One region of the Paenibacillus sp. 1A_MP2 genome, then DNA from elsewhere that is predicted to be linked to it. Evidence: riboswitches for the same ligand, from Rfam matches in the RefSeq annotation. Region 1 holds a riboswitch; the other holds the start of a gene.

The links. Region 1 has a riboswitch for glycine ahead of sdaAB (L-serine ammonia-lyase, iron-sulfur-dependent subunit beta). Riboswitches for the same ligand answer to the same signal wherever they lie in the genome.
Region 2: linked by a shared signal. The riboswitch ahead of gcvT (glycine cleavage system aminomethyltransferase GcvT) and the one ahead of sdaAB (L-serine ammonia-lyase, iron-sulfur-dependent subunit beta) in region 1 are both predicted to bind glycine.

Annotation. Positions count from the first base shown of each region.
Region 1 covers NZ_JBQQCS010000001.1:6,754,561-6,769,569, reverse strand. The annotation lists gene ACTWJ7_RS33215 (EAL domain-containing protein) at 1-421, shown strand, start outside; gene ACTWJ7_RS33210 (methyl-accepting chemotaxis protein) at 648-2,744, shown strand; gene ACTWJ7_RS33205 (arsenic transporter) at 2,933-4,225, shown strand; gene ACTWJ7_RS33200 (phosphate ABC transporter substrate-binding protein PstS family protein) at 4,980-5,906, shown strand; gene pstC (phosphate ABC transporter permease subunit PstC) at 6,049-6,957, shown strand; gene pstA (phosphate ABC transporter permease PstA) at 6,960-7,847, shown strand; gene pstB (phosphate ABC transporter ATP-binding protein PstB) at 7,860-8,615, shown strand; gene ACTWJ7_RS33180 (phosphotransferase enzyme family protein) at 8,849-9,940, shown strand; gene ACTWJ7_RS33175 (MFS transporter) at 9,970-11,247, shown strand; glycine riboswitch at 11,586-11,709, shown strand; glycine riboswitch at 11,714-11,855, shown strand; gene sdaAB (L-serine ammonia-lyase, iron-sulfur-dependent subunit beta) at 11,968-12,657, shown strand; gene sdaAA (L-serine ammonia-lyase, iron-sulfur-dependent, subunit alpha) at 12,647-13,597, shown strand; gene ACTWJ7_RS33160 (YhgE/Pip domain-containing protein) at 13,854-15,009, shown strand, end outside.
Region 2 covers NZ_JBQQCS010000001.1:2,041,874-2,056,882, reverse strand. The annotation lists gene ACTWJ7_RS10175 (helix-turn-helix domain-containing protein) at 1-387, opposite strand, end outside; partial or broken gene ACTWJ7_RS10170 (endonuclease MutS2) at 964-2,984, shown strand; gene ACTWJ7_RS10165 (cysteine-rich CWC family protein) at 3,078-3,326, shown strand; partial or broken gene ACTWJ7_RS10160 (mannitol-1-phosphate 5-dehydrogenase) at 3,379-4,529, opposite strand; gene ACTWJ7_RS10155 (PTS sugar transporter subunit IIA) at 4,526-4,960, opposite strand; gene ACTWJ7_RS10150 (PTS sugar transporter subunit IIA) at 4,957-5,424, opposite strand; gene ACTWJ7_RS10145 (BglG family transcription antiterminator) at 5,457-6,839, opposite strand; gene ACTWJ7_RS10140 (HTH domain-containing protein) at 6,806-7,063, opposite strand; gene ACTWJ7_RS10135 (PTS mannitol transporter subunit IICB) at 7,063-8,529, opposite strand; partial or broken gene gcvH (glycine cleavage system protein GcvH) at 9,105-9,493, opposite strand; glycine riboswitch at 9,840-9,963, shown strand; glycine riboswitch at 9,967-10,067, shown strand; partial or broken gene gcvT (glycine cleavage system aminomethyltransferase GcvT) at 10,265-11,400, shown strand; partial or broken gene gcvPA (aminomethyl-transferring glycine dehydrogenase subunit GcvPA) at 11,397-12,751, shown strand; gene gcvPB (aminomethyl-transferring glycine dehydrogenase subunit GcvPB) at 12,847-14,325, shown strand; gene ptsP (phosphoenolpyruvate--protein phosphotransferase) at 14,636-15,009, opposite strand, start outside.

The DNA.
Region 1 (15,009 bases):
CCTTTCGCTAGACCCTAAGGATTTTGTGTTTGAAGTGGTGGAAACGGAACAGATTCAGCATATGTCCATCTTGCAGCGTATTTTTGAGGTATATCGTGCTCATGGAATGTCGGTTGCCTTGGATGACGTGGGGGCCGGATTCTCGACGATCGAAGTAATGAATCGGCTGGAGCCGGATTTTGTCAAAATAGATCGGAGTCTCATTGATCGTTGTGATGAGGATTTGACGAAACAGCAGCAAATTATCGACATAGTTGAAATGTCACGCCGTTTTGGCGGGCGGGTACTCGCGGAAGGGATCGAACGATTCGAGGAATTTGAATTTTGTCGATCCGTGGGTATCGACTTGGCCCAAGGGTATTACTTTGGTAAGCCAACAGCATACCCGCCACAAGGTCCCTACGGTAAAACCTCTGCCTGAATGAAATAAATTATGGATGTACCAGAAAGTCACTTCGCATAATTGGAGTGGCTTGTTTGACATGCCATGAACATTCTACAATCAAATAAATATGCTCATTCAGCCGATATATAGGATAGGCCTTCAGACTGCAGCGGTCTCTATAGGACACCGTATTTAATCAGGTTGGAGAGGTCCTACATAAAAAGAAAAAGGGCAGATTTATATTTGGAGGGGGAGAAGCAAGATGAATAACATTCGGGGGAATGAGCAAGAAAAGGCAGCAAGCAAGTTAGCCAAGCCAAAAGATAATAAACCGAAAAAGAAAAACAAAAAGAAAAAAGGCTTCGTCTGGAGCATAAGGAACAAATTATTGGTATCCTTTCTGGCGGTGCTGCTCTTGCCGAGTCTAACCATTGGAATGGTTACGCTCCTTATCGCGGACCATACGGTGGAAGACCAATTGATGGACAGTGCCAAACAAAGTGTAGACACAACGAATTCAATCATTGGCACACATGTGGATGCGAAGACTCATGATATCAACTATTTTGCCGGTTTGATTGAGAAAGACATGATTAAAGGACAAAATGAAAGTCCTGAGCTTGAAATGAAGTTGAAGCAGTATCTGGGTTTACATCCAGATGCTTTAAATATTTTTGTGGGAACCAAAGAGGGAATCATGGTCCGTGGTAAGGAATCTGCGGGAAGCTCACAAGGGTCCGCTTATGATCCCCGGGAACGCGAATGGTACAAGCTAGCAATGGAGAAGCCAGGTACTACAGTAGTTTCACCTGTATCCAAAAATACGGACGGCATTGCTGTTGTTTTTGTCTCCAAAACGCTTGATGATCAATCGGGTGTCGTTGGTTTGTCCATGGATCTGACAGAGCTGCGAGAACAGGCATCCATTAAGGTTGGCAAAGAAGGGTATATCATCATCATGGATGCGGACAAAAATTATATCGTGTCTCCAGTCATGGAAGCCGGTACACAAGAACCGACAACCGTTCTGGATCCAATGTATGGGAGCGAGGAAGGTGAGTTCAGCTATATCTATAATGATGATCCCAAAACGATGATTTTCTCTACTAATGAAGTAACCGGGTGGAAGATTGGCGGCACAATGTTCCAAAGTGAAGTATCCAATGCAAGTAAGGATATTCGGGTGGCTACTATAATCGTTATCCTGTCTGCCACAATACTTACGCTGGTCTTCATTATCTGGCTAACGCGTTCCATGTTGCGTCCGATCAAGCGTCTGCAGGAATCCGCGAGAGCCGTAAGTAAAGGCGACTTGACGGTGAAATTGGAGACCAGACGCAAAGATGAAGTTGGCGAGCTGGCGAAGTATTTTGAACGGATGGTCGACAATCTGCGCATGATGATTCTGGGTGTACAGGAGACGGCAGAGCAGGTCTCTGCCTCCTCACAGGAATTGTCCGCTAGTGCAGATCAAACGACCAAAGCTATTGAGCACTCAACGATGGCCATTCAGGAACTTGCCGAGGGTGCAGAGCAGCAAGTGAAGAGTGTAACAGATGGATCAGGACAAATGAGCCAAATGGCGGAAGATGTTCGGATGATGTCCGAGCGTGTGCAATCCATTACAACGAACATGCGGCATACATCCGGAGCTGCCTATTCAGGTAATGAAGCTGCAGGTGAGGCGGTGGAGCAGATGAATAGCATTCAGGAAACGGTGGAACAACTGGCGACGGTGATCCAATCACTGAATGTACGCTCCGTTGAGATTGGCAGCATGGTAGATGTGATTGCCACAATCTCGAAGCAGACCAACCTGCTAGCGTTGAACGCTTCCATTGAAGCGGCTAGAGCGGGTGACGCGGGTCGTGGCTTCGCTGTCGTAGCGGGAGAGGTACGCAAGCTTGCGGAAGAATCGGGAAGCTCGGCAGCACAAATTGGAGAATTGGTTCATAATATTCGTCAGGATATGGATGCTGCTCTGAGCGCTATGGAAGCAGCTCAGGCACGGGTTGGAGACGGACTTCAAGCTGTGAACACGTCCGGACAATCCTTTGCTCAGATTCGGGAGGCTGTGGAGGATGCTGCTCATACGCTGGATGATTTGTCCGAAACGACAAAGCAACTGGAGAGCGGCGCTTCCAACGTTGCCAAAGCAATGAACGATATCTCCATCGTGACCCAAGAATCTGCTGCAAATACGGAATCGGTCTCGGCATCTTCTCAGGAACAGCTGGCATCCGTAGAGGAGATCGCTTCATCTTCAGCACATCTGAACAGTATGGCGGAGCAATTACAAGGGTTGCTGGGTATGTTCAAAATGGTGGAGGACACAGCGAAAGATGGGGACAAGTCCTAACCATTAGACGATAATATTTCACCGCAGTTTCTACAGAGATTAGAAGGAAATAAAGATAGACTTTTCTCCTGCAGCCCTGTATAACTATTTCGTGGTTTACGCGTATGAATTGCGGTGTAATCATATCTGGCAGACCAGTCACATATCATGCTCCAAACATGATGAATATAGCGGGCGCAGGAGGCTTTATGACATATGTTGCAATTCTGATTTTTGTCCTGACCATCACGCTGGTTATCTGGCAGCCTCGTGGATTGGGCATCGGATGGTCCGCCATGGGCGGGGCTTTGCTAGCCTTAATATGTGGTGTTGTCAGTCTGAACGATGCATCTGATGTAGCTTCCATTGTATGGAATGCAACACTGGCTTTTGTTGGTATCATCATGATCTCGCTAATACTCGATGAGACAGGTTTCTTCGAATGGGCTGCTCTTCATATGGCAAGGCTGGCAGGAGGAAATGGCCGCAGGCTGTTCATCTATTCTATTTTGCTCGGGGCGGCGGTGTCCGCTCTCTTCGCCAATGATGGTGCAGCGCTAATTCTTACCCCGATTGTGCTGGCGATGGTACGGGCATTGAAATTCGATGAGCGTATGGTGCTCGCCTTTGTTATGGCTAGTGGATTTATCGCGGATACAACTTCGTTGCCGCTGGTTGTCAGCAATCTGGTCAATATCGTTTCTGCCGATTATTTTGGTATTACATTTGTGGAATATGCGGTGCGGATGATTGTGCCGAATCTATTTTCCATCGTGGCGAGTACAGGGATGCTGTTCTTGTTTTATCGCAAAAGCATCCCGCTTCGCTACGATATCACATCAGCACGTGATCCACAGGAAGCCATTCGTGATCCGCGGATGTTCCGCATCGCCTGGTTCATGCTGGTGCTGTTACTAGTTGCCTATGCATCCAGTGAGTTTTTGCCGATTCCGGTATCGGTTATCGTCGGTGCAGTGGCTCTTTTGTTCGCCATATTAGCCAGAAAGAGCGAAGCTGTGAACATGAAACGCGTAATCAAGGAGGCTCCATGGTCCATTGTGGTGTTCTCGGTGGGCATGTATATCGTGGTGTACGGACTGCGCAATGCCGGATTAACCGATTACCTGAGCCGCTGGCTTGACGCGATAGCAGACCATGGTCTGCTGGCTGCTTCAATTGGCATGGGCATGATTGCAGCGGTGTTGTCATCCGTAATGAACAATCTGCCCACCGTGTTAATTAACCTATTAGCGATTCAGGGTGCACATACCGAAGGCATTGTGCGTGAGGCGCTAATCTATGCCAATGTTATTGGATCTGATCTAGGCCCCAAAATGACACCAATCGGCTCACTCGCCACATTACTGTGGCTCCATGTGTTATCCCGCAAAGATGTGAAGATCACATGGGGATATTATTTTAAGGCAGGCATCATCTTAACCATTCCCACACTCTTAATTACTTTGGCCGGATTGGCTTTATGGTTATGGATTTTGGGTTAGTACAATCGTATTTTACATTAGCAATTCTCATATGATCCAACTTATTGTATAAAGCTGCTCTCATGCGCTGGTGCTCCACACTGGCTATGAAGCAGTTTTTTATTTCTTCTATAGAAGAAATAATTCTCTCTACATTAAAGGATGTAAACAAAGGCCAGCATCTATATAGCTGGCCTTCTCTTTTGCCATCCCCAGGAGGCTGAGGATTAAAATGCCTGTGACACAACCAGCGCTGATTCAGCGCAGGGAACGAAACGATTGTGTAAAAGCGAAGCTTATTCTGTGTAAGGATTTTCCTTGTAAGAAAAGATCAAAATTATCTTTTGTTCTTGATGGGTAGATAAAACACCGAACGTAGTGGAGGGGACGGAATCGATTCTGAAGAAGCGGCAGCGTTCGCCTTTGTCTCCGAATTTTAACATTATAAATATCAGATCAAAAAAAATTGGAGACAACAGCGATCGGAAGAACGATCCGTAACCGGAACGGCCACCCGAAAATATTAGCGATTTATTCATTAAGTGATAAAAATCTGGACACAATATGGATTGAAACAACATCCGTTCCCGAAGTACCCACTTCAGCAAGCAATTTGTCTCAAATGCATTTCGATCCACAGCCCAACATTTTTAACACTGCGTTTACAAAACATTGATTTTGAGATGACATAACGAAACTACAATGAATAAAGAGTTGATGGTGAACAAAAATAAAAGCAAATCACCGTCACTAAATTGGGGGAGGAAAAGAAAACATGTTTAAAAAGTTGCCGTTCATTTTGATGACCTTAACGATCGTACTGGTTCTCGCAGCATGCGGATCGAAAAATGACGCTGGTACAGAGGGTGCCACAGACAATGGATCAGGAGAAACTGCTACTGAACTTAGCGGGAACATTCTGGCTGTTGGTTCAACAGCACTGCAACCTCTGGTAGAGCAAGCTGGACAAAAATTTATGGCAGTTGATGAATATAAGAACGTAACGGTACAAGTGCAAGGCGGCGGTAGTGGTACTGGTTTGACACAAGTATCTGACGGACAAGCTACAATCGGTAACTCTGACGTATTCGCAGAAGAGAAGATTGATGACGCAGCAAAAGTAAGCGAACTGAAAGATCACCAAGTAGCTGTTGTAGCAATTGCACCAGTAAGCAACAAAGATGCAGGTGTACAAGATTTGACGAAGCAACAACTGATCGACATTTTCTCTGGTAAAATCACAAACTGGAAAGATGTTGGCGGTAAAGATCAAGCCATCGTTATCGTAAACCGTCCTAGCAGCTCCGGTACTCGTGCAACATTCGAGAACTTTGCACTGGGAACAAAAGTTGAAGATATCCAAGGTTCGATTCAGGAAGATTCCTCCGGTACAGTTAAAAAGCTCGTAGCTGAAACGCCAGGCGCAATTGGTTATCTGGCTCTGTCCTACCTGGATGACAGCCTGCAAGTTTTGAAATACGAAGGTGTAGAAGCAACAGTTGAGAACGTTGAAGCAGGAACTTATCCGGTATGGGCTTACGAGCACATGTACACAAAAGGTGACCCGGATGCAGCAACACAAGCATTCCTCGACTACATCCTGAGTGACGAAATTCAACAAAACGACGTGACGGAGCTTGGTTACATCCCAGTATCCGGCATGAAAGTAAAACGTGACGCAGCAGGTACTGTAACTCAATAATCTTTGAACTTGCGCATACAGCGAGAGAGGCGGACCCAGGTCCTGCCTCTTTGCGCGGTTTGCTCTGGAATTATCCCATATTTTGCATGAATTCTACTATAGAAGGATGGTTGTTATGGAACAGACCGAAGGGGGAACGGTAATGAACAACAAGTTGAAACCGCGCCGGCCCTTGAGAGAAAAGCATTATTGGGAAGAGTGGACGGGACGGATCTATACGTCGATTTGTGTCGTTTTCCTGATCGTTGTCATGTTTTCCATCGTTTATTTTGTAGCGTCCAAAGGCTTATCGACCTTTTTCCAGGATGGCGTAAGTTTACGCGAATTTTTATCCGGCAAAACGTGGAATCCAACGGGGGAACCCGCTGCCTATGGAGCTTTACCGTTCATTACAGGGTCATTCATAACAACATTTCTTGCTGCTCTGATCGCAAGTCCACTTAGCTTGTGCGCAGCGCTCTTCATGACCGAGATTGTACCGGGTAAAGGTAAAAAAATATTGCAACCTGCGATTGAGCTGCTGTCCGGTATTCCTTCCGTTGTATACGGATTTATCGGTCTCAGTGTTATCGTTCCTTTGTTGCGCAGCATGTTTGGCGGAGCCGGCGTCGGAATTGCAGCCGGATGTTTGGTTCTGTCCGTTATGATTTTGCCTACTGTAACAAGTATTATGGCAGATGCACTGTCTTCACTGCCGAAAGGTCTGCGTGAATCGTCCTATGCATTGGGTGCAACTCGCTGGCAAACAATCTATCGTGTCATTATCCCTACGGTTCTTCCAGCTTTGCTGACAGGTATTGTACTTGGTATGGCTCGCGCATTTGGTGAAGCTCTTGCCGTACAGATGGTTATCGGTAATGCACCGCATGTGCCGACATCCCTGCTCGAATCGGCTTCAACGTTAACGAGTGTAATCACCCTAAGTATGGGTAACACCACAATGGGATCCGTTCATAATAATGCACTGTGGAGTATGGCGCTTGTCCTGCTGGTGATGACCTTTGTCTTCGTCATTCTGGTTCGCCTGCTTGAAAGGAGGAACCGGGTATGAAAATGAAGGCTAAAACGGTAGATAAAGTTGCCACTTCCATTATCGTTGTTCTGGCTTTGTTCATTGTTGTTCTCTTGCTCGGTTTGCTTGGCTTCATTCTGGTACGTGGGATTGGCCAGATTAACTGGCACTTCCTGACCAGTGCACCACAGCTGCTCAAAGGTGGAGGCGGGATTGGACCGCAATTATTCAACTCGATCTTCCTGCTTGTTCTGACCTTGATTATTACCATTCCCCTTGGCTGGGGCGGCGGTATTTATATGGCCGAGTACGCCAAGCCGGGCCGGATTACAAGCTTTATTCGACTGGTTGTCGAAGTGTTATCCTCATTCCCGTCTATCGTCATTGGTTTGTTCGGACTCTTGCTAATTGTTAATACATTTGGTCTCGGATTCTCCCTGTTATCGGGTGCCATGGCCTTGGCTATATTTAATCTTCCACTTATGGTGCGGACAACGGAGCAAGCGTTCCGAGCCGTTCCGAAAGAGCAGAAGGAAGCGGGTCTTGCACTCGGATTGTCCAAATGGAAGATTATCACTTCCATTCTGCTGCCTGTTGCATTGCCCAGCTTAATCACGGGTACGATCCTGGCATCGGGCCGGATCTTCGGTGAAGCAGCAGCTCTGATGTTCACAGCGGGTATGAGTAGTCCGCCGCTGGACTTCACGGACTGGAATCCAACAAGTCCAAGATCGCCGATCAATCCATTGCGTCCGGCAGAGACGCTGGCGGTGCACATCTGGAAAGTAAACAGTGAAGGCATTGGCCCAGACTCCAAAGAAGTAGCAGCTGGCGCTTCAGCCGTGCTTGTACTTCTCGTGCTGGCGTTCAATCTGAGTGCACGCTGGATCGGTCGGGTAGTCTACCGCCGAATGACAGCTTCGAAATAAGGAGGAACCAACATGGCCATACCTTTCGGTACGGAACAGTTAAGCATATATTATGGGCATTTTCAGGCTGTGAAGCAGATCAGCCTGACTTTCCCTGAAGCCAGTGTAACAGCCCTCATTGGCCCATCCGGCTGTGGTAAATCCACGTTCCTGCGGTCGTTGAACCGGATGAACGACGAGATTGCCGGTTCACGTACGGAGGGACATATCTGGATGGACGGCAATGATCTGAATGAGCCGGGTACGGATGTGATCAAGCTTCGCCAAAAGATCGGCATGGTGTGGCAGAAGCCCAACCCGTTCCACAAATCCATCTACAACAATATCGCGTTTGGCCCCCGCTACCGAGGTATCAAGAGTAAGAAGGCACTGGATGAAATTGTGGAAAAAAGCCTGCGTCGCGCTGCGCTCTGGGACGAAGTGAAGGACAGACTGAACGAGTCTGCTCTGGCCCTTTCAGGTGGACAACAACAGCGTCTTTGTATCGCTCGCGCGTTGTCGGTGGATCCGCAGATTTTGCTGCTTGATGAGCCGGCATCTGCACTTGACCCGGTATCTACGGGCAAGGTGGAGGAATTGATCTCGGAGCTCAAGAAAGAGCTGCGGATCGTGATCGTTACCCATAACATGCAGCAGGCGGCACGCATCTCGGATTATACGGCTTATTTTTATCTGGGAAGCATGATTGAACACGGGGATACGGAGCATATTTTCACCAACCCGGACAACCGTCTGACGCAGGAATATATTATGGGACGTTTCGGTTAATTGTTATATTGGATGGAGTAAGAAATAGAGATAGAGATAGATCTATAGAGATAGAAGGAAGCATAACACCCGGGCGAGACAGTTCGGGGGTTATGCTTTTTTATGTAATTCTACATATGGAATAGTTTGCCAAAATAAAAACAATCATGCTACGATATTTGTAAGCGCCACCTTTAATTTGATAAGAGAAGGAGATGTGGATCATAACTACCCATAAGATATTCCAAGACATCATGGCAATTGAAATTATTTCGCATTATTCTATAGAAAAGCCATCCGTTTCCTTTATCCGACATAATGAAAATCTAACGTACCAAGTGGTGGATGATGTAACCGGACAGAAGTATTTATTGCGTATACATAAAGCCGCTTTTGCAAGCATGACGGGCATCCAGCATACACGACCTGCACTTGAAGCGGAGATGAATCTCCTTCATGAATTACGGGCTACCAGCCCATTGCGAGTGCAGACACCTGTACGCAATACCTCGGGAGAGTGGATCACCGTCTGGTTGGACGAAGCGGGAGAAGAGATCTGTTGTACTGTTCTGGAATGGATTGAGGGCAGGGATATCAAACAGGGAGAACGTCTGACGACAGCACAGATTCATGATTTGGGCGTACAGTTGCAGACGCTACATCAATATGGACGAAGACCAAAGGAAACTCCCAAGCCGCAGGTGGGTTCACAGAAGTCTGAAAGCAGACAGCAGGTGAATGACCGTGAACAGCACGCTGACAAGGCGATCATCCCAGAGATATATACCGATAGCCCCGCCTTGGATCAAACGGGAGTACGACCTGCCTACGGCTCGATCAAAGAGAATCTGGTCATGTTGGAGCAACTGGAGGAAGGCGTTAGACGTGGCATCTTTACTCCTGAAGATTTCGATCTGATCCGTGAGACGTTTGAGAACATTAACCGGCAACTCGAAACGTATCCTCACACTGCCGAGACTTGGGGAGTGATTCACGCGGATATTACCCGCGGCAATCTGCTGGTGACGGATCAGGGCATATCCATGATTGATTTTTGTTTATACGGTTATGGCTACTATCTCTTTGATGCCGGAGGGGCAGCTACGATTTTCAATCGGGAGGAACGGGATATCTTCCTATCGGGTTATACGGAGCAGGCAGAACCACTGACGAAGCGTGATATTCGGTTAATGGAAGGATTCATGCTAATCTTTACGTTTGGCTATTTCGCATTTCAGATGGAGAATGAGTCAAGGTACGAATGGATGAAAGAGCGAATGCCTCTTATTTGCAGCAAATTTTGCAGACCCTATGTACACAATGAGAGCATCTTCTATGAGTTATAATTTGTGATTTCTGTTGGGTGGGAAGCGCTATGAATAACATTCATGAAAAAAGAGTTGCTTCGAAGATTCCGTCTGGTGGCTGGAAGCATGCCGGATTGCTACTTGGCGGAGTGGGCATATCCAATCTAGGTGACTTCATATATATTGTGGCGATTAACCTGATGGTGCTGAATATGACACAGTCCCCAGCGGCAGTCGCAGGGTTATGGATTATCTCGCCAATTGCTTCGGTGTGCACGAAGTTATGGTCAGGCAGTCTGATTGATCGTTATGATCAGCGGCAGCTGATGATTGGTGCCGATATGCTGCGGGCATTGTTGGTGGCGATGCTCCCCCTGATTTCCAGCCTATGGATGATGTATACAGTGATGTTTCTGATCAGTATGTCTTCCTCCATATTTGTCCCTTCCTCTCAGGTGTACATTACCCGGCTGGTACCTGCTGAACGGCGCAAGCGCTTCAACTCTTTGCAAGCCTTAATCAGCTCAGGTGCATTTATTACCGGCCCGGCAGTCGCGGGAGTGATGCTGATTTATTTATCTCCGGCTGCAGCCATTTATGCCAATGCGGTTTCCTTTGCTGCTTCTGCTGTGATTCTATTGTTTCTTCCCAAATTGGGCATTGGAGAACAGAATCAAGGGACGGGAAACAGGCTGACACCTCGGTTGATTGCCCAGGATTGGAGGGCTGTACTGAGCTTTAGCCGGAAGTCGAGCTACGTGGTCGGTATATATGCCCTGTTTCAGATCATTCTGGTGGTCGGCATGTCGCTCGATGCCCAGGAAGTGGTGTTTATCCGTCAGGTGATGAACCTGCCTGAATCGCAGTACGGAGCTTTGATGAGTATCACCGGGATTGGTTATTTGGCAGGCTCCATGCTGGTTTGGCTGTTCGCCAAACATGTGCCGATCCGTCACATGATGGGTGGCGGTGTGCTTCTGGTCGCACTGGGTTATTTCCTGTTCGCCCGTTCGTTCTCGTTTGAACTGGCGGCGTTTGCTTTTATTCTGCTCGGTCTGTGCTCGGCACTGGCGAATACGGGCCTGGTTACCTTTTATCAAAATAATATCCCTGTCGGTCTGATGGGCCGAGTGAGCAGTATACTTGGATTGGGGTTAAGCGTGCTGCAGGTGGTTTCCATTTTGGTTGCAGGCGTGGTGGCAGAGCAGTTGTCGCTTCGTATGGTATATACGGTTGTATCTGGAGTGATGGTGCTGGCAGCGTTGGGATTGTGGGTGACGAGCATGTTTCCTTCCCGAAGCAGGTTTTATGATGAACCGGCGAAGCCCAACTCGATGGTGGGGTGACAGGCAGAAATCCGGCAATTCTAGTACAGAATAATGGTTGCCTGAATACCCGAACCGTTCTGTGGATCTTAACATAGATAGTACTAACCACAGATATTGCTCATAGAAAACAAACAAATGTATACGCTTTCTAAATGAAACGCATTAACACATTCATGTGATAAAAGTTTACAAATCGTTGGTTCATCCTGTTTATAAAATGGAAAAAAGTAAATATTCACAAAGAAATCGTTAAGTTTGTTGACACTGATCTTCCGGTCGATTAATCTTAATGAGAAAGTAATAAAAACTTCAATTATCGTTCTGGTACACGATCAGAATGGTTCCATACAAGCGAATGATAGCGAGCGGGAGAGTCCTGGGCATGCCGAGTAAAAAGGCAGCTGTCGGGCACCGAAGGAGCAAGCTGCTACGCACCCGGCGCAGTGGTTAATCTCTCAGGTAAATGTACCATCGTTGGACGCAACTCTGGAGAGTGCGCGATATGCGCCACCCAAGGGGTATATGGTCAAGCAGCACGGTGTGCAGGGGACATTACCTGTGAATACAGGGCATGCATCAATCCGCCGCGCTTCTTATCATGAAACTCTCAGGTATCGAGGACAGAGAGAGGGCCTTAAGGCCTTCTTCTGTCCTTTTCTTATGTCATCATTCAGTAATAAAGGAACATTATGGGTGTAGGTCTGGATGAAAATGACGATTATAAATGGAGGGTTTGCGATGCGTTTTAAAGACGTTTTTTCAATTATTGGTCCGTCCATGACAGGTCCATCAAGTTCACATACGGCTGGAGCAGCAAGATTGGGTCGAATTGCCCGTCAGTGGTTGGGGTGCACGCCTGAACGTGCCCGATTAACGCTGTACGGCTCCTTCGCCGATACGTATCAGGGGCATGGTACGGATCTCGCATTGATCGGTGGCCTGCTTGATTATGTGACGGATGATCCACGGATTCCGGATGCAGAGCAATATGCAGAGGAAGCGGGTATGGAGGTAGAGTTTTTTACAAGTGGTCTGCCTGCTCCTCATCCTAATACGGTCAAAATTGAGTTATGGCACGGAGACCGCGAATGTTCACTAATCGGTGCTTCCATTGGTGGTGGTAGTGTATCGGTACATGCATTGAATGATTTTCGTGTACAGATCAGCGGAGAGTTTCCGACACTTGTGCTGCGCCATTCGGACAAAGCAGGGGTGCTCGCCTCCGTAACCTCCACAATCAGTTCGTCAGGTGTGAACATCGGGTACATGCAAGTGGATCGGAAAGCGCGGGATGGTGAAGCACTGACGGCGATGGAGATGGATGGTGTGCCGAATCCTGAGATGTTAAACCGTCTGCGGTCGCTGGATCATATGCTGGACATTCGCGTGATTGATTTGAAGAGAGGGGTCGAACCGGATGCGGTTTAAACATCTACATGAACTGAATACCATCTGTACAGCAGAGTCCAAAACCATTGCCGAGCTGATGATCGAAGAGCAGGTTCAGGAGACGAATATCCCGAAAGCGGATGTTGTGCGGCAGATGTCGGATTACTATCAGGTGATGAAGGAAGCTGTTCACAAAGGGCTGACAGAAGATACGACATCACGCAGCGGCTTGACTGGCGGAGACGGCAAAAAAATGGCCGAGTACATTCGTAAAGGCGAGACTTGCTCTGGAGATGCATCTGCACTAGCCATGGCGTATGCCCTTTGTGTATCGGAAGTGAACGCATCCATGGGCCGAATCGTAGCGACACCGACAGCCGGTTCCTGTGGTATCATTCCAGGTGTATTTATCAGCTCCCAGGAGCGTTTTGGCTGGAGTGACGAGCATCTGGTGAACGGTCTGTTCTGTGCGGGAGCGATCGGTTATGTCATTGCCAACAATTCATTTATTTCCGGTGCCGAGGGCGGCTGTCAGGCTGAAGTGGGTTCTGCCATCGGCATGGCCGCTGGAGCGATGGTGGAGCTGCGTGGAGGGACGCCGGAGCAAGTGGTTCATGCAGTAGGTCTTGCGTTAAAAAACACATTGGGCCTTATCTGCGATCCCGTCGCAGGCCTCGTGGAAATTCCGTGCATCATCCGTAACGGACTGGGTGCCGTAACCGCGTTGGCTGCGGCCGACATGGCGCTGGCCGGGGTACGAAGTGCCATTCCGTCTGACGAAGTCATTGATGTCATGCTGGAAGTAGGCAGTGCCATGCCAAGCAGGCACCGTGAAACGGCCCAAGGTGGGCTGGCTCAAACACCAACGGGACGGAAAATGATGGAGAAGCTCGCCAAACCGAAGGCGAAGCGTGCAGAGCCTGAAGTTGAAGCAGAGTCTGAGTCCCCTGCTGAAAACAAACCTGAACCTAAGGCATGACAACCATGAACGAACATGAACTGAATTAACTCGGAGTCTGGATCATAAACGTCGATGCTGCTCCCATCTTGATATGAAAGCCGATACGAATTCTTCCTGATGAAGAGGCGTATCGGCTTTTTTGCTGTTCCAACAAAGAAAAAAATAAATAGGTATTGACGTTTATATATCGATTAGATATATTATTAACTGACATATATCAATATGATATATAGAAAAGCTAAATAACGTAATACAACCTAAGGAGATGAATAAGATGAAACGTGTTTTTCAAACGAGTCTTCTGTTTATGAAAAATGGAGCTACGATTGTCGGGTTGATTACGGCCGTATTATTCCAGGTTTTTTTTAATACCATTTGGCTTAGTGGGTATGATCAGGTTAATGCACGGATGACTCAGCTTGCGGTGACCATTGTGAATGAAGATGGGGCCGCGGCTGAGCCTGTAGCGAAGTCTCTTGCAGCGGGACTTGGCTTTGTGATCAAACCATCCGCATCGATGGAAGAAGCCAGACAGCTGTTAACCGACAGGGATGTATACATGATTATTGAGATTCCATCGGGTTTCATGCAGCAGGCGGGAGATTTATCGCAACCGGTGAAGGTGAAGTATGTGATGAATGAATCCAACGTAGCTACCGTGAAAAGTGTGATGCAGAACGTATCCGCACAAGTTACAGCGACGTTGAACCGTGAAGTACAGCAAAATGGCATTCGTGGAGTGCTGGATCAATCGGGTATGGCTTCCGATCAGGCAAATGCGCTGGCGCTGGGGTTATCTTCCCGGGTGGAGGCAGAAGTGGAACGGCTGAATCCAGTTCAAAACTTTGCCTTTTCGATGGTGCCGATGCTGATTGTGACGGCTACGTTTACAGGTGCGATGCTGCTTGGTATGAATCTGCAAAAAGTGTCTGGAGAACTAAGTAGCAAGGCGGGGAAATGGGAGCGTTTCTGGGCACGCAATATCATCAACCTGGGTGCTGCATTTATCGTATCGCTCGTTGGAGCCGGGATGATGCATGTTATGGGTGTATCATCAGCGGATGGATGGTGGATGTTATGGCTATTTCAGTTGTTGATTACCTTATCTTTTCTATTCGTCGCGCAATTGAGCTTGTTGCTGCTTGGAAATGCCGGGGCTTGGTTAAACAGTGCTTTGCTGCCTCTGCTGATGTTGTCATCGGGCGCAACCATTCCGCGTGATGTCATGTCTGATTTCTATCAACAGATCGGTCATTATCTACCGGCAACCTATGCAGTGGAGGGCATGATGAATCTGGTGCTTGGCGGCAGCGGGATTAGTCATGATGTTCTGCTTCTGGTGGTGATTGGAGCGGCGACGTTGGTTCTGGGTGTGGTGTGCACGTGGATCAAACGCTCGAGTCCTGCACAATCCGGCATTCCTTTAGAAT
Region 2 (15,009 bases), 4.7 Mb from region 1:
ATCCAACTTTCCAAAGGATCTCATCGAAACGACCCAGTCTTCATCCAGATTCACGAGATAGGCCTGATCAATATTTGTAACCGATTGCAAATTATTAAATCCGGAGGTCAGATCACGAATGTCCTGGAATTCGCTGCTGTCCAACGGTTTTTTCATCGCTTGTAAAACCAATGGAGAATTCACATATTGGATGGACGACAATTGCAGACTGCGCAGCACTTGCTCTACCCGCATTTGGGTCTGATGCAGAATCTGCAAATTACTCTCACGTACCTTCTGCTCAATGTCACGCGAAGCAATCGAATAGGAGACTGAACCAATAACAATGACCGGAAGGGCTCCAAGAATCATGGTAAAACAGAGCAAACGCAGCAGATATTTAGGCAAAAAGAGCATCCTCCTTTGTGTTCATTTTGCGTTATTTGAACGAGAACGCTTTCGGAATTACTTCCCGATCTCATGCAAAACGTATGTATAATATCGCTTTCATTGGATTAATTTACTATTGTTATTTTAAAACCCATTGTTATTCAAGTCCACTATTTATTATTGAAGGTTGACTTTAAGGCAATTTCCAGTTTATATTGGTTGCATATTCCTCAATCAAAGGAGAGATTTTGATGTCGGTGAGCGTTCTTAACTAACCAAGTTTCATATTCAGGAGTTTGGCCTTCGATTCGCTTGTGCCTTATGGCATACGTGTATTTTTTGATGCGCCATTACCCTGTACTTAGTTAAGAACAGCGGATATCATAAATCGCCTCCGGGATTGTACGTGTCCGGGTCTATTTCCGCGCTGTGTTCAGCGTGGATTTTTTTGTATAGACCTATAACGGGCCCTGCTTTCCCCTACGTTAAGGGCGGAGAATGACGTTTGTTCATTCTCCGCCCTTTTGCGTTTTCCGGGAATATGTTCCATCGCTTAAACCGAAATTCCATTTTATAACCAAGGAGAGATCAAGCATGAATGAAAACACACTAAACAGTCTGGGTTATTCCCAAATTCAAAAAAACGTTGCAGCCTGTGCCCTATCCTATCTGGGCAAACGTTATGCAAGAGACATGAAGCCCATGGTGGACGCGCCTCTGATTCAAATGCGGCTGGAAGAGACCGCTGAGGCTGCTGCTTTGATTCGTTACGGCGCAAGTGTACCCATCCCTTCACTGGACGGCATGGAGACCATCATGGATCTGCTCGGCACCGGTTATTTGTTCACGGAGCGGGATTTCAGCCATCTCACCCAATTTCTACGCAGCTGCGCACAGCTTATGAAATACATGGAGGGTAAATCCGAGATTGCTCCTACAGTCAGCCGATACGCTTCATCCATGATATGGATGGAGTCCCTGCTGAGCGAGATTGAACGATGCATCCATAATGGTCGCCTTCAGGATCAGGCAAGCAAGGAGCTAATACGTATTCGTAAAAAAATGACGGTGAATGAGGAGCGCATGAAGCGCAAGCTGGATTCTCTCATAAGCAAACACCGCTCCATTATGCAGGAGAATGTCATTAGCCAACGTGGTGGAAGAACGGTGCTGCCCATCAAGAAAGAATTCCGCAAACACGTTAAAGGCAGTGTGCTGGATGAGTCAGGCAGCGGCCAAACCGTATACATTGAGCCAGCGGAATTAGTAGGTTTGCAAATGGAGATGGCTTCACTGCAAGCGGAGGAATCACGGGAAGAGATGAAAATCCTAGGTGACTTAACCTCCATGGCAGAGTCTTATCATCGTGAAATTGCGCTAAATACGGAAACGGTAGGGGTTCTGGATTTTCTATTCGCCAAAGCGAAATATGCGGCGACCATGGACGGACAAACTGTACGCGTCAATGCCAATGGACGGGTTCGGCTTCAAGGAGCACGCCATCCATTAATGGGCGCATCCATGGTACCTCTTGATTTTGCAATTGGTCACACGTATTCCTCACTGATCATTACAGGACCGAATACAGGCGGCAAAACGGTTGCCCTCAAGACACTAGGTCTGCTCACCCTGATGATGCAATCCGGTCTGCTTGTCCCTGTCGCTGAAGAGGGCGAGATGGCCGTGTATCATGAGGTTGCCGTCGATATCGGTGATGGGCAGAGCCTGGAGCAAGCACTCAGCACCTTTTCTGCACATATTCGCAACATGATTGGCATCCTGGCTCAAGCCGATTCATCGACGCTTGTGCTTATTGATGAGATGGCCTCCGGTACCGATCCCGGTGAAGGAGTGGGACTCTCGATCGCTATGCTGGAGGAGCTGCACAGCCGCGGAGCTACTGTTGTCGCCACTACCCATTTTGGGGAAATCAAACATTTTGCGGCAGCCACGTCTGGATTTGAGAATGCACGAATGGAATTTGATACAGTCTCGCTCCAGCCTCTCTATCGATTGCGGATTGGAGAAGCCGGGAAAGCTATGCCTATTCCATTGCATTGAAGCTGGGGATGCCGCAGCGCATTATTGAGCGCTCCAAGCTCATTTCAGATCAGGGAGTCTCGCAACGTGTCTCTCCAAACTTTACATCAGCTGTGCCCGACGTGAATTCTTCACCATCACCAAAAAGCAGCATGGCTGAACAAAAGCATTCAAATAAAACAAGGAACACGTTGGAACCTGTCAACGAACCTGTCAGCCCGTCCGTACAAACTGGCCTTAGAAACCAGTCCAATTGGACTGGAGCATCAAAACCCACATCCCCTGCCAAAGCATTCCGAAAAGGGGATCGCGTCTATGCAGCCTATCTGAACCAGTCAGGAATTGTCTGCGATGTGGAGGACAGTCGCGGGAATATCGGAGTCATGCTGCGCGGACGCAAAGTCAAAATTCACAAGAAACGCCTGACTTTGCATATATCTGCACAGGAACTTTATCCGGGCGACGACTATGACCTCGACATTGTGCTGGAGACCAAGGAAAACCGGAAGAAGCGCAAACTGATGGGTCGCAAGCATGTGGAAGGATTGACGATTGAATTGCCTCCTGAAGAATAACCACAGGATTGATATCATGGGTGGAGTTGATATACTTTAATAAACCTATCGATCGTTCGTGGTTAAGAAATTCAACGGGGAAGGAAGACTCATATGTCTGTTGAGCAGGATACAAAGAAGGTGACTGCAGAAGTCCTTGTATGTCCTTTATGTGGTGAAGCCAATGGCTGTTCCTATGCAGCAGGCCGCCCTCATTCAGCATGCTGGTGTAACCAGGCCGTGTTCCCCGAAGGGGTATTTGACCCCATTCCGGCAGAACAACGCAGGAAGTCTTGTATATGCGAAGCATGTCTGGATAAGTATAAAAAGAAGGCAGAGCAAAATAAAGAGCCTCACAGTTAACCCTGTGAGGCTCTTCTTCTGTCGATATTACGTTGTACTGTAATGAAGAATGTTACTTCTGCATTTGTTGATAATGCGCTACCGCTTGCTTCAGTACAGGATGGTTCTCGTCCATGGACGTATACTGGCTGAGTGCTGCTTCAATCCCTTTTTGCTGGATCGTAGTCTGAAGCTCCACTGCTTCCGGATCTTCGGAAATATTAAACTTGCAGGCAGCCGCCATTCCCATCGCCAGATGTGTTGTCTCCGTTCCGTACTCGTAAGCCTGGAGAGCCGGGCGAACCAGACGGTCATTCGGGACAGCTTCCGCAGCGGAGAACGTCCTACACGAGTTACCTCATCCGTCAGATGTGGGTTAACGAACCGTTCCAATATTTTGGCAATGTACAGCTGATGGTCATCCGCATTGAATCCAAAACGCTTCACCAATACTGCCCCGGTTTCCTGCAAGGCCCCATATACAATAGATTTGACTTTTTCATCGGCAATAGCCTTCTGAATTGTATCAAACCCGTTTACATATCCAATATAGGCGGCAATACAGTGTCCGGTATTTACGGTAAACAGCTTCCGTTCGATATACGGCTCCAGATCATCCACATACATTACACCCTCAACCGGTTTGAAAGCAGGGGCCATTTGTGAACGGTCAACGACCCATTCATAGAAAGGCTCTACCTGTACATGTAATGGATCCTCATGATGCTGAATCGGCACAATACGGTCTACGGCTGAATCCGGGAAATACACGTACTGATCCGCAAGCAGGCGAGTACGCTCATCAAGCAGACCATATACATGTTCTTTCAGCTGAGTGCTGGCTCCAATTGCATTTTCACAGGCAATAATGTGAAGGGGCTGGAAGACATCACCTGTTCCCAGTCTGGCTGTAAGACCTTTCGCAATACCGGGAGCAATATGTTTCAGAATGCCTACACCCACGGCCGTTGTGATCAGTTCCGCTTCTGCAACGTTTTGAGCGACGGTATCCAGATTCGTTCCATCGATTGCACTCACACCGGTAACGGTCTCCAGGTCCTTGGCCTCGTTAGCCAGCTCAACCGTGTACTCTCCACGCTGCTCTAGAGCCTTAACCAGCTCCTGGTTAACGTCCGAGAAAACGACATTGTAGCCAGCACGGGACAGGATCAAACCAATGAAACCACGTCCAATATTCCCTGCTCCGAAGTGAAGGGCCTTCATAGTTCCATTTCACTTTCCAAAATAGTAATGACTTCTTCAGCGGTTTGAGCATGACGCAGAGCTTCCATGTTCTCTTCCTCAGCACAGATGACTGCGATGCTGGTCAGGATCTCCATATGTTCTCCGCCCTGAGCGGCGATACCAATCACCATATACGCTTTTTCTTCCCCAAAATCAACACCTTGCGGGAACTGAATAACCGATATACCTGTGGACAGGATGAATGATTTGGATTCCTTCGTGCCGTGTGGAATCGCCAGTCCGTTGCCCACATACGTGGAGACAATCTCTTCACGCTCCAGCATTTTGTCAATGTATTCTGCGGTGATATGTCCCGCGTCTTTCAAAATCTGACCTGCCATACGAATCGCTTCGTATTTGTCCTGAGCCGTTGCATTCATGATGACTTTATCTTTAGTTAACACACTCATGTTTGAATACCTCCAATTTCGGTTTTGCTGCGGTAAAATCCCGCAAGTTCTTGGGACAAGTAATGAATAAGGTCATCCCGGTTGCCTTTTTCAAGTAATGCAATCATTTCTTCCTGCAACAATAGCGCACTGATCTCACTCAGTACCTCCAAGCTTTCCTTCGATAACTGTCTCGGTCCAAGCATCAAGAGCACATGGCTGACACCTGCCGGGTCTTCCGGCGTGCGCAGAAGCGGCTCTGTCAGTTGGAAAAGCGTGATTGAAGGACTGTGAATGCCATCACTGCGTGTATGAAACAGCGCGAGGGAAGTCCCGGGAATTTTCTGGCTTCCAACCTCTTCACGCTCCTCCAGCAGCCTGGCAATCTCTTCTGGATTGTTCAACACACCAGATTGATGCAAAACGCTGCACATGGCGTAGGCCGTTTTGAAAAATCCGATCTCTTGATTATCCAGTGGGAACACCTGAAACTTGCCGATAATCTGTACAATTTCAATCAGGGTGGCTTCAAGCCCAACCGGATCGGTAAATCGTCCAGTTGCCCTTGACTCTGCTTCAGGTGGGGACTATGTTCCCGTTGAAGCGTTGTTGTCCTGATGAAGTGCCTTAAACGTTCACTTTCTTCTGCCGTCAGTAGTGGGCTCACCTTGTAGTATTGATGTTTATCCATTGGCAGATCCACGGTAGAGAGAACCAAATCATATTCCGTCTTCGGTATACGTGCGGCTTCATACCATGACACGCTGTCCACAATCCGAATTTCGGGAATTTCCTTGGACAGACGGCTCGATAACATTCGTGAAGATCCGATTCCGCTGGTACAGACGACGACAGCCCTGATTTCTCGCTTCAGCACCCGCAGCCGTTCAATGGAAGCACCGAAGTGCATCACCAAAAATCCAATCTCCTCATCCGGCACATCCGTATTGGGCCAAGCCTCTCGCACCGCTTTCTTTACATCCTCAAATAATGATTCATAATCCTTGCGGATCTGCTGAAGCAATGGATTACGGATGAGCTGCCGTCCATCCATTCGTTCCAGCACCGGCTCCATGTGAGCAATTAGACCCTCACGCAGCAGCCGATCCTCATGGAACGAATAATGGGTATTCTCCTGCATTCGATCTGTGAGAGAACGAACCATATTGAGTAAGACCAGATCGTCTATGGGCAGCAGACGTGAGGAATGAATCGATCGCTCGATTTCAATCAGCAGTCTGTGAAAATAAGCCTGCTCCTCGTCCACAAAATCAATTCCAAGCTGGGCAGACAGAACACCGCACAAACGGGAAGCCAAATATTCTGGTACCTTCCCCTTGTCGCCTTGCAGCGAATTTCCAACGTCTTTTTTATCCAGTTGAGAGCCCAGACCAATACCAAAGCCCTTACGGATACGCACAACCGCTACAGACATTTGAATCAGCAGCTTCATGTATTGACGCTCCGGAATATTTTCCAACCACTCAATATCTGGCTGCCACAACGCATTTTCGACCGTAAGTACATCCTCATGCCCAATCATTTCCAATAGTTTACTGTTTACTTTGGAGACGCCCTGCTCCGCTTGCCTACCGAACAAATCGGATTCATCCAGATATTCAAGAGCGAGCGCAGAAATAGCCATGCGATGAGCCCACTCGCTTCCATTGATCTTGACCCCATATCCGCGTCTGCGAACCAGCTTCAAGCCTGCCAGATGAATGCGTGGCTCCAGATCGTCCAGATCATTGCTCGCCGTAGACACGGTTACCTTCAGATCTGAGGCCAGCGCAAGCAGCTTCACAGGCTCGGACTCATCCAGCAAAATACAAAGCATGAAGAGTTTACGCTCTTCGGGCGTAAACTCTACATATTCGTTAAGCTCAAGTTGTTGGCGCAATACAGCCAAATCATCGGAACCGGGATCAATTCGAACCCCGGTTCCCGATTTTTTTCCAATCTCATGCCAAGGGGCTCAAGCCATTGTTCAATCATCTGCAGCTCCCGATGCACAGTACGGGTGCTTACTTTGACCGCAACAGCTATTTCGCCAGCAGTTACCTCATGCGGATGCTCCAGCAGGAACTCCACGATCTCACGCTGTCTCCTTGTAATATTACTCATCAGGAGTCCGATTTGAGGCGCTCCACCAGTGCCTCATATTCAGGACTCTTCAGGAAGTTATCGATGGAAATATGCTCTGCATTTGGAGCCACGGATTTGGCCCGGTCTGTCAATGTTTTCTGAGTGATGACGATGTCGGCATCTTGCGGAATCTCACTGATCGCCGTGTTCGTTACAGCGACATCCACACCGGCTGCCTTCATTTTCTTCCGCAGAATCGATGCACCCATGGCACTCGAACCCATTCCTGCATCACAGGAGAAGACAATTTTGTTTATGTCCGTTTTTACTGCCGCAGAAGCAATATCAGCCGCACGGTCAGCTTCCCGATTGTCTTTATCAACGGTGAGGTTACCCGTTTTGCCCTGATTTTTCATGTCTTTCATACGACTGGATGCAGTATCCAGATCTTCGTCATCCTTCTGTTTACCTGTTTTGAGCAGCACAGATGCCACAAGGAAGGAGATGATCGCAGCTACGGCTACCCCTGCAAACATGCCAAGATATCCACCCTTAGGTGTTAACAAAGAGTAAGCAATGATACTACCCGGTGACGGTGCTGAAACCAAACCAGCTCCTGTCAGCATAAAAGTCAATGTACCCGCTACACCACCAGCCATCGCAGCCAGAATCAGTATCGGTCTCATCAGAATGTAAGGGAAATAAATCTCGTGAATCCCGCCAAAGAAATGGATAATTACAGCACCTGGAGCGGAAGATTTAGCTGATCCCCGACCAAAGAAGCAGTAGGCCAGCAAAATGCCAAGTCCAGGTCCCGGATTGGATTCAAGCATGAATAATACGGATTGTCCCAGTTCTCTTGCCTGATCCGTACCAATCGGTGTCAGAATCCCATGGTTGATGGCATTGTTCAGGAATAATACTTTTCCTGGCTCAATGATCAAGTTGACCAGCGGGAGAAGACCAGCATTCATCAAGGTTTCTACCCCAGCCGATAACACCTTGCTAATCGCTTCAACGAAAGGCCCGATACCTTTAAGCGCTAGAAGGGCCAAAATCCCACCAATAATACCAGCGGAGAAGTTGTTAACGAGCATCTCAAACCCGGATTTAATTTTGCCATCGACAGCCTTGTCAAATTTCTTAATGACCCAGGCTCCCAACGGTCCCGCAATCATGGCACCAAGAAACATGGGGATGTCACTGCCGACAATAACCCCGATGGTCATAATCGCACCGACTACACCACCACGTTGGCCGTGTACCATCGTACCGCCTGTGTAACCGATAAGTAACGGCAGCAAATATTTGATCATTGGATCAACCAACAATGCAAAATCTGCGTTAGGGAACCATCCTTTTGGAATGAACAATGCCGTAATTAAACCCCAGGCGATAAATGCACCCATGTTCGGCATAACCATACCACTCAGGAAACGTCCAAACTTCTGAACGCCGACCCGTATTCCTCCGCTTTTTCCGGACTTTGCGTCCACTGAACTCATACTAAAAACCTCCTCAACATATTAAACCTTAATTCCACTGAATTTTGACACGATGATCCAGACGAACGAAGGTACAAATCTGTAATAAATCTTAATTTCACAACCATATCGTAAATGAAAACGGTATCTTCTACAACGAAATGAAAACCTACTTCCGTCATGAACGTTGATGACAAGATTTAAATTTGAAGGATTGTCCCATTTTGAACCTTGTATAAGGAATGGAACCTGTTATTCCCTTTCCTGTATCATACCCACGAATTACCCCATTTTAATGACAAATAAAATTGTAAATTTATTCAATTTTAATGAGCAGTTTCTATCTCATTCAGGATTGATGATGAAACACGTTAGGGTGTTATTCATTTCATTCAAATAATCTGAAATACTCTAATAACAACGGCAAAAAGCGCAATTGCTCAGCCCGTTACAGGTGAGACAATTGCGCCTAAGTATTCTCCGGATTAGCAGGATTACCATCCGGATCTATAATCAATCGATTCATTCTTTTTAAGTTAAACGGCATTTGGCCTGAGGCTGAAATTCAGTCTCCAGCGGAAAATGCAACCCTAGTTTTATTCCGTATGTTTACGATACGCATCCGCATTCATCAATGTGGACAGTGCTGCTGTCAAATCGCCCTCAACACGGATTTCGATCATCCAGCCTTCTTCATATGGAGAGTTATTAACTAGCTCCGGGGAATCCTGCAATGCCTCATTTACAGCAACAATTGTTCCACTTACAGGAGAAAACAAATCCGAAACGGTTTTGACGGATTCAATTGTTCCAATGCTGTCTTCCGCCTTTACATCCGATTCAAGGTCAGGCAATTCTACAAACACAATGTCACCCAGCTGATGCTGCGCGAATTCGGTAATGCCAATACGTACGGTATCCTCCCTACGGTCTGCACCCATTCGTGCTCTTCACTGTACAGGAAATCACTTTTTAATTCGCTCATCGATATCCGCCTCGCTTTTCATTAATGAGTGCATGCGCTTCTTTGACCTTAACCTTTTTCCCAAAACATAGCGTATGATATTTTAGATTCAAATGTCAAGATACCTTACAATTTATTTGACTTTCTTCCTTATATGCCTGTAACTCCATTGGGCTCTCTCTACATATAATGGTGAATATTAGAAAAGTAAGCGTGCTCTTTAAAAATATACGAACATTACAGAATCATATTGAAATATCATTCGGATTTTTTGTTGATTTCTATGATATCGTTCTTGACATCAATAGTCGATTCAGGCTTTAATGAGAGTAGTAAATATGTTTGTTGGTCTATGCATTACCCGCGGATGAATGTAAAGGGAGAGATTACCCTTGACACCCGAATCAGGGTGTACATGCGGTAACGCCGAAGGAGTAAACCACCGACAAGCGGGAGGTGAATCTCTCAGGCAAAAGGACTTTTACGGGACGCAACTCTGGAGAGCATCTATTCGCCCTGTGTGGGCGTTAGGATCACCCAAGGGGAAACCTGCTGCATCATGCGGCGGGGTAACTCTCAGGTACCAAGGACAGAGCCTAAGAATACAGCGTGCTTCTGGCATGCCGGTTCTTTGGCCTGTCCTTTTCCTTTTCCCAAAAAAACGAAAACAGGTTATAGAGCGGCGCTGCCTATAGCGTCCTTACCTTACTTTTATAATTAAATGTTGATGCCAGATTCATTGATCCACGGTTAGACACTCGGCCGGTTGACGGCCCATGACGAGGTGATTGGATGTCCGATTTGCTTAGAACCCCACTCTTTCCACTCTATCAGCAGTATGAAGGCGTACGATGCATTGATTTTGGTGGCTGGGAGCTCCCGGTACAATTCAGCGGAATTCAGAAAGAGCATGAAGCGGTACGAGAACGTGCCGGATTATTTGATGTATCCCACATGGGTGAATTCACCGTACAAGGTGAACACGCGGAAGCTTTTTTACAGCACATGACGACCAATGATGTAACAACACTCGTTCCCGGTCAGGCTCAATACACGTTAATGTGTTATCCGGATGGCGGCGTGGTCGATGATCTGTTGATCTATAAACTGAAAGACCAGCATTATTTGCTGGTGGTTAATGCCTCCAACATCGACAAGGACTGGTCATGGCTGCAGCAGCACATGTCGCCAGGCGTAACGATGACTAATGATTCCGAACAAACGGCGCTGCTTGCCCTGCAAGGCCCACTTGCTGTGGATATTCTCGCAAAGGTGACAGACACTGATGTGTCTTCGATTGAGCCTTTCCGTTTTGTACCGAATGCAAAGGTATGTGGCGTTACTTTACTGTTATCCCGCACCGGATATACGGGTGAAGACGGATTTGAGCTCTATGTTCCTGCCGAACAGGCCGCTGTGGTCTGGAACGGATTGATGCAGGCGGGAGAAGGTTACGGACTCGTTCCGACCGGACTGGGTGCCCGGGATACGCTGCGCTTTGAAGCCAAGCTTCCCCTGTATGGACAGGAGCTGTCTGCAACCATCTCGCCGCTGGAGGCTGGCGTTGGCATGTTTGTGAAGCTGAATGCCGGGCCGTTTATCGGACATGAAGCCTTGTTGCAGCAAAAAAATGATGGGCCTGCCCGCAAGCTGGTCGGCATCGAAGTGCTGGAGCGTGGTATTCCCGCCCCCATTATCCGATATACGCCGAAGGCGTACAGATTGGTGAAGTAACCACAGGCACCCAATCCCCTACGCTAAAACGCAATCTGGGGCTGGCCTTGATTGACAGCAAATATGCTGCACTGGGTACCCCGCTGGAGATTGAGATTCGTGACAAGAAACTGAAAGCCGAGGTCGTGAAGACCCCTTTTCATAAACGGACACGTGCGCCAAAGACACCTACTCAAGGAGCTGATCAAGCATGAGCAAGCACCGCTATATTCCCATGACCGAGCAGGATCAGAGTGCCATGCTGGCAACCATCGGTGTGGAAACAATTGAGGATCTGTTCCATGACATTCCACAGGAGATTCGCTATCAGGGTGAACTGCCTGTTTCCTCCAAACTGGATGAATATGCACTCACACGTCATATGTCAAAGCAAGCGGGAGCCAATGCCAACTTCGAGACACACGCCAGTTTCCTGGGTGCAGGCATTTATGATCACCACGTTCCTTCCGTCATTAATCATGTCATCTCCCGTTCCGAGTTTTATACTGCCTATACTCCTTATCAACCCGAGATCAGCCAGGGAGAATTACAGGCGATTTTCGAGTTTCAATCCTACATCTGTGAGTTAACAGGCATGGCTGTAGCCAATGCCAGCATGTACGATGGCGCGACTGCATTCGCAGAAGCAGGCAATCTTGCCGCAGCGGCAACCCGCCGCAAACAGCTGATTGTGTCACGTACCGTGCATCCCGAATCCCGTCAGGTATTGCAAGCTTATGCACATGGCCTCAATCTGGAGATCGTTGAGATTGGGTATCAAAATGGTGTAACAGACTGGGATGCCCTGCAAGCCGCTGTGTCCGATGACACCGCAGCCGTCATGATCCAGAGCCCGAACTTCTTCGGCGCCGTGGAAAATGTAAAACAGGCCGCAGATCTTGCGCATGCGCACAAAAGCCTGCTCGTGGTCAGCGCCAACCCGCTATCGCTGGGTCTGCTGGAAGCCCCAGGCAAGCTGGGTGCTGACATCGTCGTTGGCGACGCACAGCCCCTTGGTATCGCCGCTTCACTTGGCGGCCCGACATGCGGATATTTCGCCGTATCCCAGGCTCATATGCGCCGGATTCCTGGCCGAATTGTAGGCCAGACAACGGACCGCAACGGAAAGCGTGGTTTTGTACTCACGCTGCAAGCACGTGAACAGCATATTCGTCGTGAAAAGGCGACGTCCAACATCTGTTCCAACCAGGCTTTGCTCGCACTGAGTGCCTCTGTCTATATGTCCATCATGGGTAAACAAGGTATGATCGATGTCGCTGATTTGAATTTGCAAAAGAGCCATTATGCCCTGAACACACTTACCGCAATTCCAGGGGTCTCTCTACGTTTACTGCACCAACGTTTAATGAGTTTGTTATCCAACTGCCTGAAGCAACAAATGTGGATGCCCTGCAACTGAAATTACTCGATGCCGGCTTCATTGGCGGGTATGAACTTGGAAGAGAGTATTCCGAGCTCGCCGGACATATGCTCATTGCCGTTACCGAACGACGCAGCAAGGAAGAGATAGACGAATTCGCACGTGTATTGGAGGGATCGCTGTGACTCAGGAAACGACAACAAAGGCAACTTCAGGAACAGGACAACCGGAAACAGTAACCTCAGTCTCCACTTCGGGCCATGCGGAAACAGTTACAAAAATCTCTGCCCAAGCTGCCTCTTCAGCACCGGAGCAATCATTGATTTTTGAACTCAGTAGCCCGGGTCGGGTTGCGTACTCCTTGCCAGAATGCGACGTTCCCCGGCAAGCTGCCGATTCCCTGATTCCCCGGGAAATGCTTCGATCGGAAGCAGCAGCATTGCCTGAGGTTTTTGAAGTTGACGTCATTCGCCACTACACTGCTCTGTCTCGTCGTAATTTCGGAATAGATAACGGATTCTATCCGCTAGGTTCTTGTACGATGAAATATAATCCGAAGATTAATGAGGATGTGGCCCGTTACAACGGATTCGCCAAAATTCATCCATATCAGCACGAATCCAGCATTCAAGGTGCACTTGAACTGCTCTACACGTTACAAAATGACCTTGCTGGCCTAACCGGTATGGATGCCGTTACACTGCAACCTGCCGCTGGCGCACACGGCGAATGGACCGGACTCATGATGATCCGGGCCTACCACGAAGGTCGTGGTGAACAGCGTACGAAAGTCATCGTACCGGATTCTTCTCACGGCACCAACCCGGCAAGTGCAACCGTTGCAGGTTTCGAAACGGTAACAATCCCTTCCCGCGCAGACGGTCTGGTAGATCTGGACGTACTCCGCGCTGCTGTAGGGTCGGATACCGCAGCGTTGATGCTGACCAATCCGAACACACTCGGACTTTTTGAAAAAGACATTCAGGAGATTGCCTCCATCGTGCATGAGGCTGGTGGCCTGCTGTACTATGATGGTGCCAACTCCAATGCTATTATGGGCATCACCCGCCCTGGCGATATGGGCTTTGACGTGGTACATCTAAACTTGCATAAAACGATGAGCACTCCGCACGGCGGTGGTGGACCTGGTGCCGGCCCGGTTGGCGTGAAGAGCCGCTTAATTCCGTTTCTGCCGAAACCGATGGTCATCAAAAATGATGAGGGCATATATGCATTGGATCGCGAAAGCGATCAATCCATTGGCCGGGTCAAAGCGTATTACGGCAACTTTGGTATTCTAGTCCGTGCCTATGCCTACATTCGCACCTATGGACCTGAAGGCTTGCGCCGGGTATCCGAATGCGCGGTGCTCAACGCCAACTACATGATGGCCCGTCTCGCACCTTACTACGAGATTCCGTATCCAGGCGTGTGCAAACATGAATTCGTGATGTCTGGCCGGGGATTGAAGCAGTATGGTGTACGTACACTGGATGTCGCCAAACGATTGCTTGATTTTGGATATCACCCGCCAACCGTGTACTTCCCGCTGAACGTGGAGGAGTGCATTATGATCGAGCCGACGGAAACCGAGAGCAAAGAAACATTGGATGGGTTCATTGATACGATGATCCGCATTGCCAAGGAAGCAGAAGAGACACCTGAACTGGTACTCAATGCCCCTTATGGCACACCGGTTACCCGTCTGGATGAAACAACAGCAGCCCGTAAGCCTGTATTGAACTGCGCTTGCAGTTGAAAGCTAATCGTTATAAATGACCAAAAACAGTCGCACTTATGTGCGGCTGTTTCCTTTTAACCTGTTAGTTTTATCTCATTCTCTTCGGTCCAGTGCTTTCAATTTTGATCGTATGTCTCTTCGAAGGCTCAGCGGATGATCACCGATGTTTCGTCTTCTTTGCGATAGATAACCGCAGAATAGAAAGTTCCGCTTAAAACAAAAAAAGCCGGTATCTGCTGTAACAACAGATACCGGCAAAATCGCTGCACGACTGCAGCTTTTTTATCGGAAAAAGAAACCCTTAAAATCGGGTGGAAACCCCATAAAATTACGCTTGAATGCTTTGAACCAATTCAACGACTTGTTCAGCCGTTTGCATATCCAGTGCTTTGGCAGCAAGCTCTTGCATGTCTGCACGGGACAGTTTGGTGATCTGACTACGAGCTGGCAGAATGGATGTTGCGCTCATGCTGAACTCATCCAGTCCGAGACCGAGCAGCAATGGAATTGCTGTTTCGTCTCCGGCCATCTCTCCACACATGCCAACCCATTTACCTTCACGGTGCGCTGCATCGATAACCATTTTAACCAAACGCAAGATGGCAGGGTTATAGGGTTGATACAGATACGATACACGCTCGTTCATACGGTCAGCAGCCATTGTGTATTGAATCAGATCGTTTGTTCCGATACTGAAGAAGT